Regions from separate parts of the Variovorax sp. genome, predicted to be linked through region 1. Evidence: riboswitches for the same ligand, from Rfam matches in the RefSeq annotation. Region 1 holds a riboswitch; the other holds the start of a gene.
What was found. A riboswitch is a leader RNA that binds a small molecule or an ion and turns the genes downstream of it on or off. The one in region 1 is predicted to bind glycine.
Positions count from the first base shown of each region.

Region 2: another riboswitch for glycine. It lies ahead of gcvT (glycine cleavage system aminomethyltransferase GcvT); the one in region 1 lies ahead of ACQY8B_RS20540 (D-amino acid dehydrogenase).

Region 1 is NZ_OZ257247.1:4,366,216-4,370,619, reverse strand. It holds gene ACQY8B_RS20545 (FIST signal transduction protein) at 1-928, shown strand, start outside; gene ACQY8B_RS20540 (D-amino acid dehydrogenase) at 947-2,248, opposite strand; glycine riboswitch at 2,342-2,449, opposite strand; glycine riboswitch at 2,467-2,570, opposite strand; gene rfbB (dTDP-glucose 4,6-dehydratase) at 2,697-3,767, shown strand; gene rfbD (dTDP-4-dehydrorhamnose reductase) at 3,764-4,404, shown strand, end outside.
Region 2 is NZ_OZ257247.1:1,439,748-1,444,151, forward strand. It holds gene gcvP (aminomethyl-transferring glycine dehydrogenase) at 1-759, opposite strand, end outside; gene gcvH (glycine cleavage system protein GcvH) at 808-1,179, opposite strand; gene gcvT (glycine cleavage system aminomethyltransferase GcvT) at 1,240-2,412, opposite strand; glycine riboswitch at 2,458-2,570, opposite strand; glycine riboswitch at 2,583-2,673, opposite strand; gene ACQY8B_RS07035 (hypothetical protein) at 2,720-3,277, opposite strand; gene ACQY8B_RS07040 (hypothetical protein) at 3,443-3,862, shown strand; gene ACQY8B_RS07045 (L,D-transpeptidase Cds6 family protein) at 3,867-4,334, opposite strand.

The DNA of each region.
Region 1 (4,404 bases):
CGGCTTTGAGGCCCATACCGCGCTGGTGCACGCCGATCCGGCCACGCCGGACCTGACCGAGCTGATCGCCGAGATGGCGGGCCGCACCGACACCGGCTACCTGTTCGGCGGGCTCTCGTCGGGCCGTGGCGGCGCGCTGCAGTTCGCGATCGGCGGTAACGGCAACATCCGCGGCCACGGGGCTGCGGGGGGCGTGTTTTCAGGCGGCCTGTCGGGCGTGGTGTTCGGTGACGGCGTGCGGCTGGTGTCGCGCGTCACGCAGGGCTGCCAGCCGCTGCGCTCGGGCGCGGTGCGCGAGAGAGAGATCACGGAGGCCGACGGCAACCTGTTGCTCAGGCTCGACGGCGAACCCGCGCTCGACGTGCTGCTGGCCGATCTGCAGGTGTCGCTGGAGCGGCCGCAGGAAGCCATCGACGCCGTGCGCAACACGCTGGTCGGTCTGGCCGACGCGGGCAGCGACGGCATCCGCCGCACCGGCGACCTGGGCGCCGACGTGCTGGTGCGCCACATCATCGGGCTCGACCCGACGCGGCGCGGCATCGCGATTGCCGACACGGCCGAAGCCGGCATGCGCCTGACCTTCTGCCGCCGCAATGCGCAGGCGGCGCGGTTGGACCTGATGCGTATCTGCGCCGAGATCCGTGAAGAGCTGGAGCCGGAAGAGCAGACGCTGGCCACCGCGCGCGCCGTGGCGGCGGGCGAGGCCGAGGCGGCGCCGCATCCGGCAAGGCGCATCGCGGGAGCGGTGTACGTGAGCTGTTCCGGGCGTGGCGGGCCGCATTTCGGCGCGCCGGGCGCCGAGTTGCAGATCGTGCGGCACGCGCTGGGCGACGTGCCGCTGGTCGGGTTCTTCGCCGCCGGGGAGATCGCGCGGCACCACCTGTATGGGTATACCGGGGTGCTGACGGTGTTCACGGCCAACGACTGACCGCCTTTCAGCCGCCGATCACGCCGGTTGCAGCACGCGCGGCTGCGGCGCCGGCATTCCCGTGAACGCGAAATCGACCTCCGGCGCCAGCCCGCTCACGATGCGCGCGATCGACTTGCCCGAGCCGCAGGCGTGCGTCCAGCCGAGCGTGCCGTGGCCGGTGTTCAGGAACAGGTTCGCGAGCTTGGTCTTGCCGATCAGCGGCACGTTGCTCGGCGTGGCGGGACGCAGGCCGGTCCAGAACTGGGCCTGCGTGGTGTCGCCGGCGCCGGGGAACAGCTCTTCGACGCGGCGCACGATGGCTTCGCAGCGCACGCGGTTCAGGTCGCGGTCGTAACCGTTGAGTTCGGCCGTGCCCGCGATGCGCAGGCGGTCGCCGGATTCCGAGGTGTAGCGCGAGAACACGAGCTTGAATTCGTCGTCGGTCAGCGAGACCTGGTGGGCTTTGGACGCGTCCTTGACGGGCAGCGTGACCGAATAGCCCTTGGCCGGATAGATCGGCAGGCGAATACCCAGCGGCGCCGCAAGCAGCGGGCTCAGCGAGCCCATCGCCATCACGAAGGCATCGCCGCGGATGCGCTGGAAGCGGCCTTCGACATCGGTGACCTCCACGTGATCGATGCTGCCGCCGGCCTCGCGCAGGGCGGTGACGGTGTGGCTCATCAGGAATTTCACGCCGGCTTCTGCCGCGAGCCGGGACAACTCGCGCGCGAAGCGGTTGGCATCGCCAGACTCGTCTTCGGCCGTGTAGGTCGCGCCAGCCAGCTTGGGGCGGATGTGGGCGAGGGCGGGCTCGATCTTCACGGCCTCGTCTGCCGAGATGACCTGGCGCTCGCAGCCCAGGGCGCGCATCTGCTCGGCGGGCGCGAGGGCGCCGTCGAACTCCTTCTGCGTCGTATAGAAATGGAGGATGCCCTGGGTGCGCTGGTCGTAGGCAATGCCGGTGTCGCGGCGCAACTGTTGCAACATCGAGCGGCTGTATGTGCCAAGACGCACGATCTGCTCGATGTTGTGGCGGGTGCGCGCCGGCGTGCATTCGCGCAGGAACTGCAGGCCCCATAGCCACTGGCGCATGTCGGCGCGGATGCGGAACAGCAGCGGGGCATCTTCCTTGCCCAGCCACTGCAGCACCTTGAGAGGCGCGCTGGGGTTGGCCCAGGGTTCGGCATGGCTGACGGAGATCTGCCCGCCGTTGGCGAAGCTGGTTTCGGCGGCCGGGGTGGCCTGCCGGTCGATCACGGTCACTTCGTGGCCGAGTTGCTGGAGGTAGTAAGCCGAGGTCACGCCGAGCAGGCCGGCGCCAAGAACGATCACGCGCATTTCAAGTACCTTTGAGGTGCTGCGCTTGAACGGCGGGCGATGGTGAATACTATTGAATTAATAGCAAGCAACCGGACGACCGCTGTCCAAGTTGCCGCTCCCCCTGTCCTCGGTACCTGAGAGATTCATTCGTTGCGCCATTGCAACGAATTTGCTCCTTCGGTGCGCCACGTGAAGTGGCGTCTCTCCAGACGGCGTTTCAGTTGATGCAGTACTGACCCCTTGCCGAAATACAAGACTTCGTCGGGCCGACCTGAGCGTTTATGGGAGTTTGCGCCTTCGGTAGGGCCACCGGGGTGGCCCGCTCTCCTGCGGTATCGCGAACGATTGTAAACACGGCGAGGGAAGAACGGTAACGTCTTGTGTTTCCGTCAATTGGCCCAATGGGATAATCGAACGTTAAGGTTCATTGCGACACGGCGATGACTTTCAACATTCAGGGGACCCCATGATCTTGGTTACCGGCGGCGCTGGCTTCATTGGCGCCAATTTCGTACTCGACTGGATCGCTACCAGCGACGAGCCTGTCGTGAACCTCGACAAGCTGACCTACGCCGGCAACCTCGAGACGCTCGCGTCGCTCAAGAACAACCCGAAGCACATCTTCGTGCAGGGCGACATCGGCGACAGCGCCCTGGTCGACCGCCTGCTGGCTGAGCACAAGCCGCGTGCCGTGGTCAACTTTGCCGCCGAGTCGCATGTGGACCGCTCGATCCACGGTCCCGAAGACTTCGTGCAGACCAACGTGCTCGGCACCTTCCGCCTGCTCGAATCCGTGCGTGGCCACTGGAGCGCGCTGCCAGCCGATCAGAAAGCCGCTTTCCGCTTCCTGCACGTATCGACCGACGAGGTCTACGGCTCGCTCTCCAAGACCGACCCGGCCTTCACCGAAGAGAACAAGTACGAGCCCAACAGCCCCTACTCGGCCAGCAAGGCCGCCAGCGATCATCTCGTGCGCGCCTGGCACCACACCTACGGCCTGCCGGTGCTCACCACCAACTGCTCCAACAACTACGGCCCGTTCCACTTCCCCGAGAAGCTCATCCCGCTGATGATCGTCAACGCGCTCGCTGGCAAGCCGCTGCCTGTGTACGGCGACGGCATGCAGGTGCGCGACTGGCTCTACGTGAAGGACCACTGCAGCGCCATCCGCCGCGTGCTCGAGGCCGGCAAACTGGGCGAGACCTACAACGTGGGCGGCTGGAACGAGAAGCCGAACATCGAGATCGTCAATACCGTGTGCGCGCTGCTGGACGAGCTGCGCCCCAAGGCCGACGGCAAGCCCTACAAGGAACAGATCACCTACGTCACCGACCGCCCCGGCCACGACCGCCGCTACGCCATCGACGCGCGCAAACTCGAAGCAGAGCTCGGCTGGAAGCCTGCCGAGACCTTCGACACCGGCATTCGCAAGACCGTCGAGTGGTACCTCGCGAACAGCGAATGGGTGCGCAACGTGCAAAGCGGCGCCTACCGCGAGTGGGTGGAAAAGCAGTACGACGCAAAGGCCACGGCATGAAGCTGCTGCTGCTGGGCAAGGGCGGCCAAGTCGGCTGGGAACTGCAGCGCAGCCTCGCGCCGCTAGGTAATTTGTTGGCACTCGGTTCCGACAGCACCGACTTCCCAGCGGATTTCGACCGTCCTGATCAGCTTGCGGAAACCGTGCTGAGGGTGCGTCCGGACGTTATCGTCAATGCCGCGGCGCACACCGCAGTAGACAAAGCCGAGAGCGAACCCGAATTCGCGCGCAAGCTCAACGCCACGTCGCCCGGCGTGGTGGCCGAAGCCGCCCAGCAGATCGGCGCGCTGATGGTGCACTACTCGACCGACTATGTCTTCGACGGCAGCGGCAGCAAGCCCTGGAAGGAAGACGACGCGACCGGCCCGCTCAGCGTCTACGGTCAGACCAAGCTCGAAGGCGAGCAGTTGGTGGCGCAGCACTGCCCGCGCCACCTGATCTTCCGCACAAGCTGGGTGTACGCGGCACGCGGCGGCAACTTTGCCAAGACCATGCTGCGCCTGGCCAAGGAGCGCGACAAGCTGACCGTCATCGACGACCAATTCGGTGCGCCCACAGGTGCCGAGTTGCTGGCCGACGTGACGGCCCATGCCATCCGCGCCACGCTGCAGGATCCGGCCAAGGCCGGGCTCTATCA
Region 2 (4,404 bases), 2.9 Mb from region 1:
CGCCACGATGAAGGCGGCGTCGCACTGGTGCGCATGGCCCGCGAGCGGGCGCAGGTCGTGCACGTGGCCGGTGGTGGCGGGGTACTGCGCGAGCACGCCGAAGAAGGCGCCGCTCACCATCAGGTGCGGCAGCGTTTCCGACACCGTGCTCACCTTCACTTCGATGCCCAGCGGCGCGGCGCGCGTCTTGATGACCTCGATGGTCTGCGGATGGCAGTCGCCCGACACCAGGAACACGTTGCTCTTGCTTTTCACGCTGCGCTTGGCGAGCGTCATGGCTTCGGCTGCCGCCGTGGCTTCGTCGAGCATCGATGCATTGGCGATGGCCATGCCCGTGAGGTCGCACACCATCGTCTGGAAGTTGAGCAGGGCTTCCATGCGGCCCTGCGAGATCTCGGCCTGGTAGGGCGTGTAAGCGGTGTACCAGGCGGGGTTCTCGAGGATGTTGCGCAGGATGACGCCCGGCGTGTGCGTGCCGTAGTAGCCCTGGCCGATGAAGTTCTTGAACACCTTGTTCTTCGACGCCATCGCCTTCAGCTCGGCCAGCGCGTCGGCTTCGGTCACGGGGGCCGGCAGCCGCATCGGCCGCGCGCGGCGGATGGCCGCGGGCACGATGCCGTCGATGAGCTCCGAGCGCGTTTCCGAGCCGATCACCGGCAGCATGCGCGCCTCGTCCGCCGCATCGATGCCGATGTGGCGGGCGAGAAATTCTTCGGCGTTCTCTAGTTCTTGCAAAGAGGGAAGGGCGGGAATCGGCATGGCGGTGAGGGCTCGGGAGGAAGGGGGCTCGGAAGAAGAATCAGGCGATCAGGATTCGGCCGCGAACTTGTCGTAGCTGGCGGCGTCCAGCAGGGCGTCGAGCTGCGCGGGCTCGCTCAGCTTGACCTTGAAGAACCAGCCGGCGGCCAGCGGGTCGCTGTTGGCCAGCGACGGGTCGGCGCGCAGGGCTTCGTTGACTTCGGTGATCTCGCCCGACACGGGCATGAACACGTCGGCGGCGGCCTTGACCGACTCGACGACGCCGGCAACTTCGCCTTGCGCGAAGGTCTTGCCGACTTCGGGCAGGTCGACGAACACCACGTCGCCCAGCGCGTCCTGCGCATGCACGGTGATGCCGACGGTGGCCGCGTCGCCTTCGGCCGACACCCATTCGTGGTCCTTGGTGTACTTGATGCTCATGAGAAAACTCCTCGTGGAAAAAATGAATCGGGGTGCAGAGCCTAGCCGGGTCTGCCGCGTTCAGCCGCGGTAATAGCGGGTCGGCACGAAAGGCATGGTCGAGACTTCCATGGGCACCGGCTTGCCGCGCACGATGGCCTGCACGCGGGTGCCGGGCGCGGCGAAGGCGGTGGCCACGTAGCCCATGGCGATGCAGCGGTCGGCCGTGGGGCCGAGCAGCCCGCTGGTGACGATGCCGATGTCCTGGCCTTCGAATGACTGCAGCACCGTGCCGTCGCGCACAGGAATGCGCTCGAGCGCCACGAGGCCCACGCGCTTGCGCTTCAGCGTGTCGTGGTCGGTGTGGCCGGCGGTGCCCGCCGTGGCGGCGGCAAGCTGCGCGAGGATCTTCGCGGCGCCGGGGAAGCCGCCTTCGCGCGCGCCGCCCGCGCGGCGCACCTTCTGCATCGCCCAGTTGAGCGAGGCCTCGACCGGCGTGGTGGTGGTGTCGATGTCGTTGCCGTAGAGGCACAGGCCGGCCTCGAGCCGCAGCGAATTGCGCGCGCCCAGGCCGATGGGCTTGACCTCGGGCTGGGCCAGCAGCAGGCGGGCAAGTGTTTCGGCATCCTTGGCGGCCACCGAGATCTCGAAGCCGTCTTCGCCGGTGTAGCCGCTGCGCGTGACGAAGGCGGGAAGGCCGCCGATCTGCACCGCGCCGCCGGTCATGAACACGAAGCGCTCGATGCCGGGCGACAGGCGCGCCAGCGTGGCCGCGGCCTGTGGGCCCTGCAGCGCGAGCAGGGCGTGGTCGGGCAAGGGCTGCACTTCGCAGCGGGCGCCGATCTTCTGCTGGATGTGGGCGATGTCGGCCGCCTTGCAGGCGCCGTTGACGATCACGAAGAGCGAGCCGTGGCCTTCGTTGAAGAACATCAGGTCGTCGAGGATGCCGCCTTCGTCGTTCAGCAGCAGGCCGTAGCGCTGCTTGCCGGCGGGCAGGTCGATCACGTCGACGGGCATCAGGGTTTCGAAGGCGGCCGCGGCGTCGGGGCCGACGAGGCGCAGCTGGCCCATGTGGGAGATGTCGAACAGGCCGGCCGCGTCGCGCGTGTGCTTGTGCTCGGCCATGAGGCCGGCGGGGTACTGCACCGGCATGGAATAGCCGGCGAAAGGCACCATGCGGGCGCCGAGCTCCACGTGAAGGTCGTGCAGCGGCGTCTTGAGAAGTTCGGTAGCGGGTGCGGAGGAAGCGGCCACGGGGCACTCCAAAGGGGCAGACAAAATCCATGACGCAAGCCATGGGCCACCCCTGCTGTCCGCTTTACCTGAGAGATTCGCCCCACGATCGGGGTTTGCTCCTTCGGTGGGCCGCTGCGCCGTTTGCGGTACGGCGGCCTCTCTCCAGCAAGGAAACGCCGGTGTTCGCCGGCGCCTTGTCAGTCCTTTTGCCTGAGCGTTCGGGAAACCCCTGCGCCTTCGGCGGCCCCGGCTTGCGGGGCTCTCTCCTGACTCTGCTGAGTGTAGTTGATGCGCGGCGGCGTTCGGGGCGAGTGCGCGGTTCCAGTCAGTGCACGACTTCAGCCGGCGGCAGCAGCTTGTCGATCCGCTCGCGCAGCGACTCGGCGCGCTCGGGGCCGGCGGCTTTCTCTATTTCGCTGAGCATCAACGCGGCGATGGTCAGCATGGCCTCGCGGTCGCGGGCTTCGCGCAGGGCGTCGCGCATCTGCAGTGCGAACTTGGGATCGCGGCGCACGAACATGCGCTCGCAGATGTCGAACAGGAACATGCGCGTGGTGGCCAGGGAGCGCTTGCCGTCGAAGGTGTCGGCCGAGGTGGCGATCTGGATCGGCTCGGTAGCGGGGATCGGTGCGGGCTGGGCGGGCGCCGGGGCAGGGGGCGCGGCTTGGGGGGCAACCGCGACGTTCGGGGTTTGCAGATAGCCGCGCTGCACCAGTGTCTGGATGGCCTGCTCGGCTTCGTCGCGGGTGCTGAACAGCGGGCTGAAGTCGGTCAGCGAGCGCCGCCCGTCGGCCATGAGCAGCAGTGCGCGTTCACGCTGGCTGAGCGTGCGCTGTCCGCCCTGGAGTTCGTCGCGCGCCTTGTCGGTCTTGGTGGGAAACATGGCAGCCACAGCTTTCGGAGATCGAGGGCAGCAGCATCGTTGCAAGCGGTGACATCTTCATGAACCCTTTTCGCTTACGGAAATGGCAGTTTCCCCACACGATTTCCCGCTACCGTCACGGCCTCGCCCGGCGGTATGCTCCGGCACCGCGGAGGGGCCCACCACATGCTTCCCATCGTCTTTGCACTCATGGCGACAGTCCTGCTGCTCGTCTGGATGGGCTTTTTCATGATGGGCTCGCTGCCGCTGCTGATCCTCAAGCACGACACGCCGCTGGACTCGCGCTTCATCCGTGGCCTGTTCAACGTGTATTACCTCGCGATGATGCTGACGGGCAGCGCGGCGGCGCTTTGCTACGCCTGGTCCGGCCGGGCGGTCTTTGCCGTGGGCATGGCCTTCATCGCTGGCCTGGCCTTCTCGCTGCGCTGCTGGCTGATCATTCCGCGCATGGACCTGCTGCGCGGCACGATCCCGGCGGTCGACGTTTCGGCCCGCCGGTTCCGCCAGCTTCACATTGCCGGGATGGCGCTCAACGTGGTGCAGCTGGGCACCGTGGCCTGGGCCCTGACGAAGCTGGGGCTGTGAGCCTTCAGCCGCCCGCGCTTTCCTTGCGGATCAGCCACTGGTTGCCCACGCGCTGCAGCTCCAGCGTCTTGCGGCCCGTCTCCTTCAACTTGTCGGCGCGGTAGACCTGCTTGAACCTGGCGCTCGCGGACTGTCCGTTGACGCTGATGACGAGGTCTTCGATGCCCACGCTGATGCTCGACTTGTCCGCGATGCGCGCGCGCCGGTCGGTCTCCCAGCGCTTGCGGTCCTGGTTGCGCGGCGGCGTGAAGTCGGGCGCGTAGGCGGCGAGGTAGCGGTCCGCGTCGCGGGCCGACCAGGCCGCGGCCCAGGCGCGTACGGCAGCCTCGACTTCGGCGATGCCGACCGTGGGAGCGGGTACCGCTGCCTCGGTGGCGGACGGCGTGGCCGGCGCGGCCGGCGACGCGCCGAATGCGGCCGTGGTCAGCAGCAGTCCACCGGCGAGCAGGCAGGTCGTCAAGGATCGGTTCATGGCGCAGTTCCCTCTTTGTCAGTTATAGGCGTCGAATCCGACGCCGATTCTGGCAGTGAACGAACGTGCC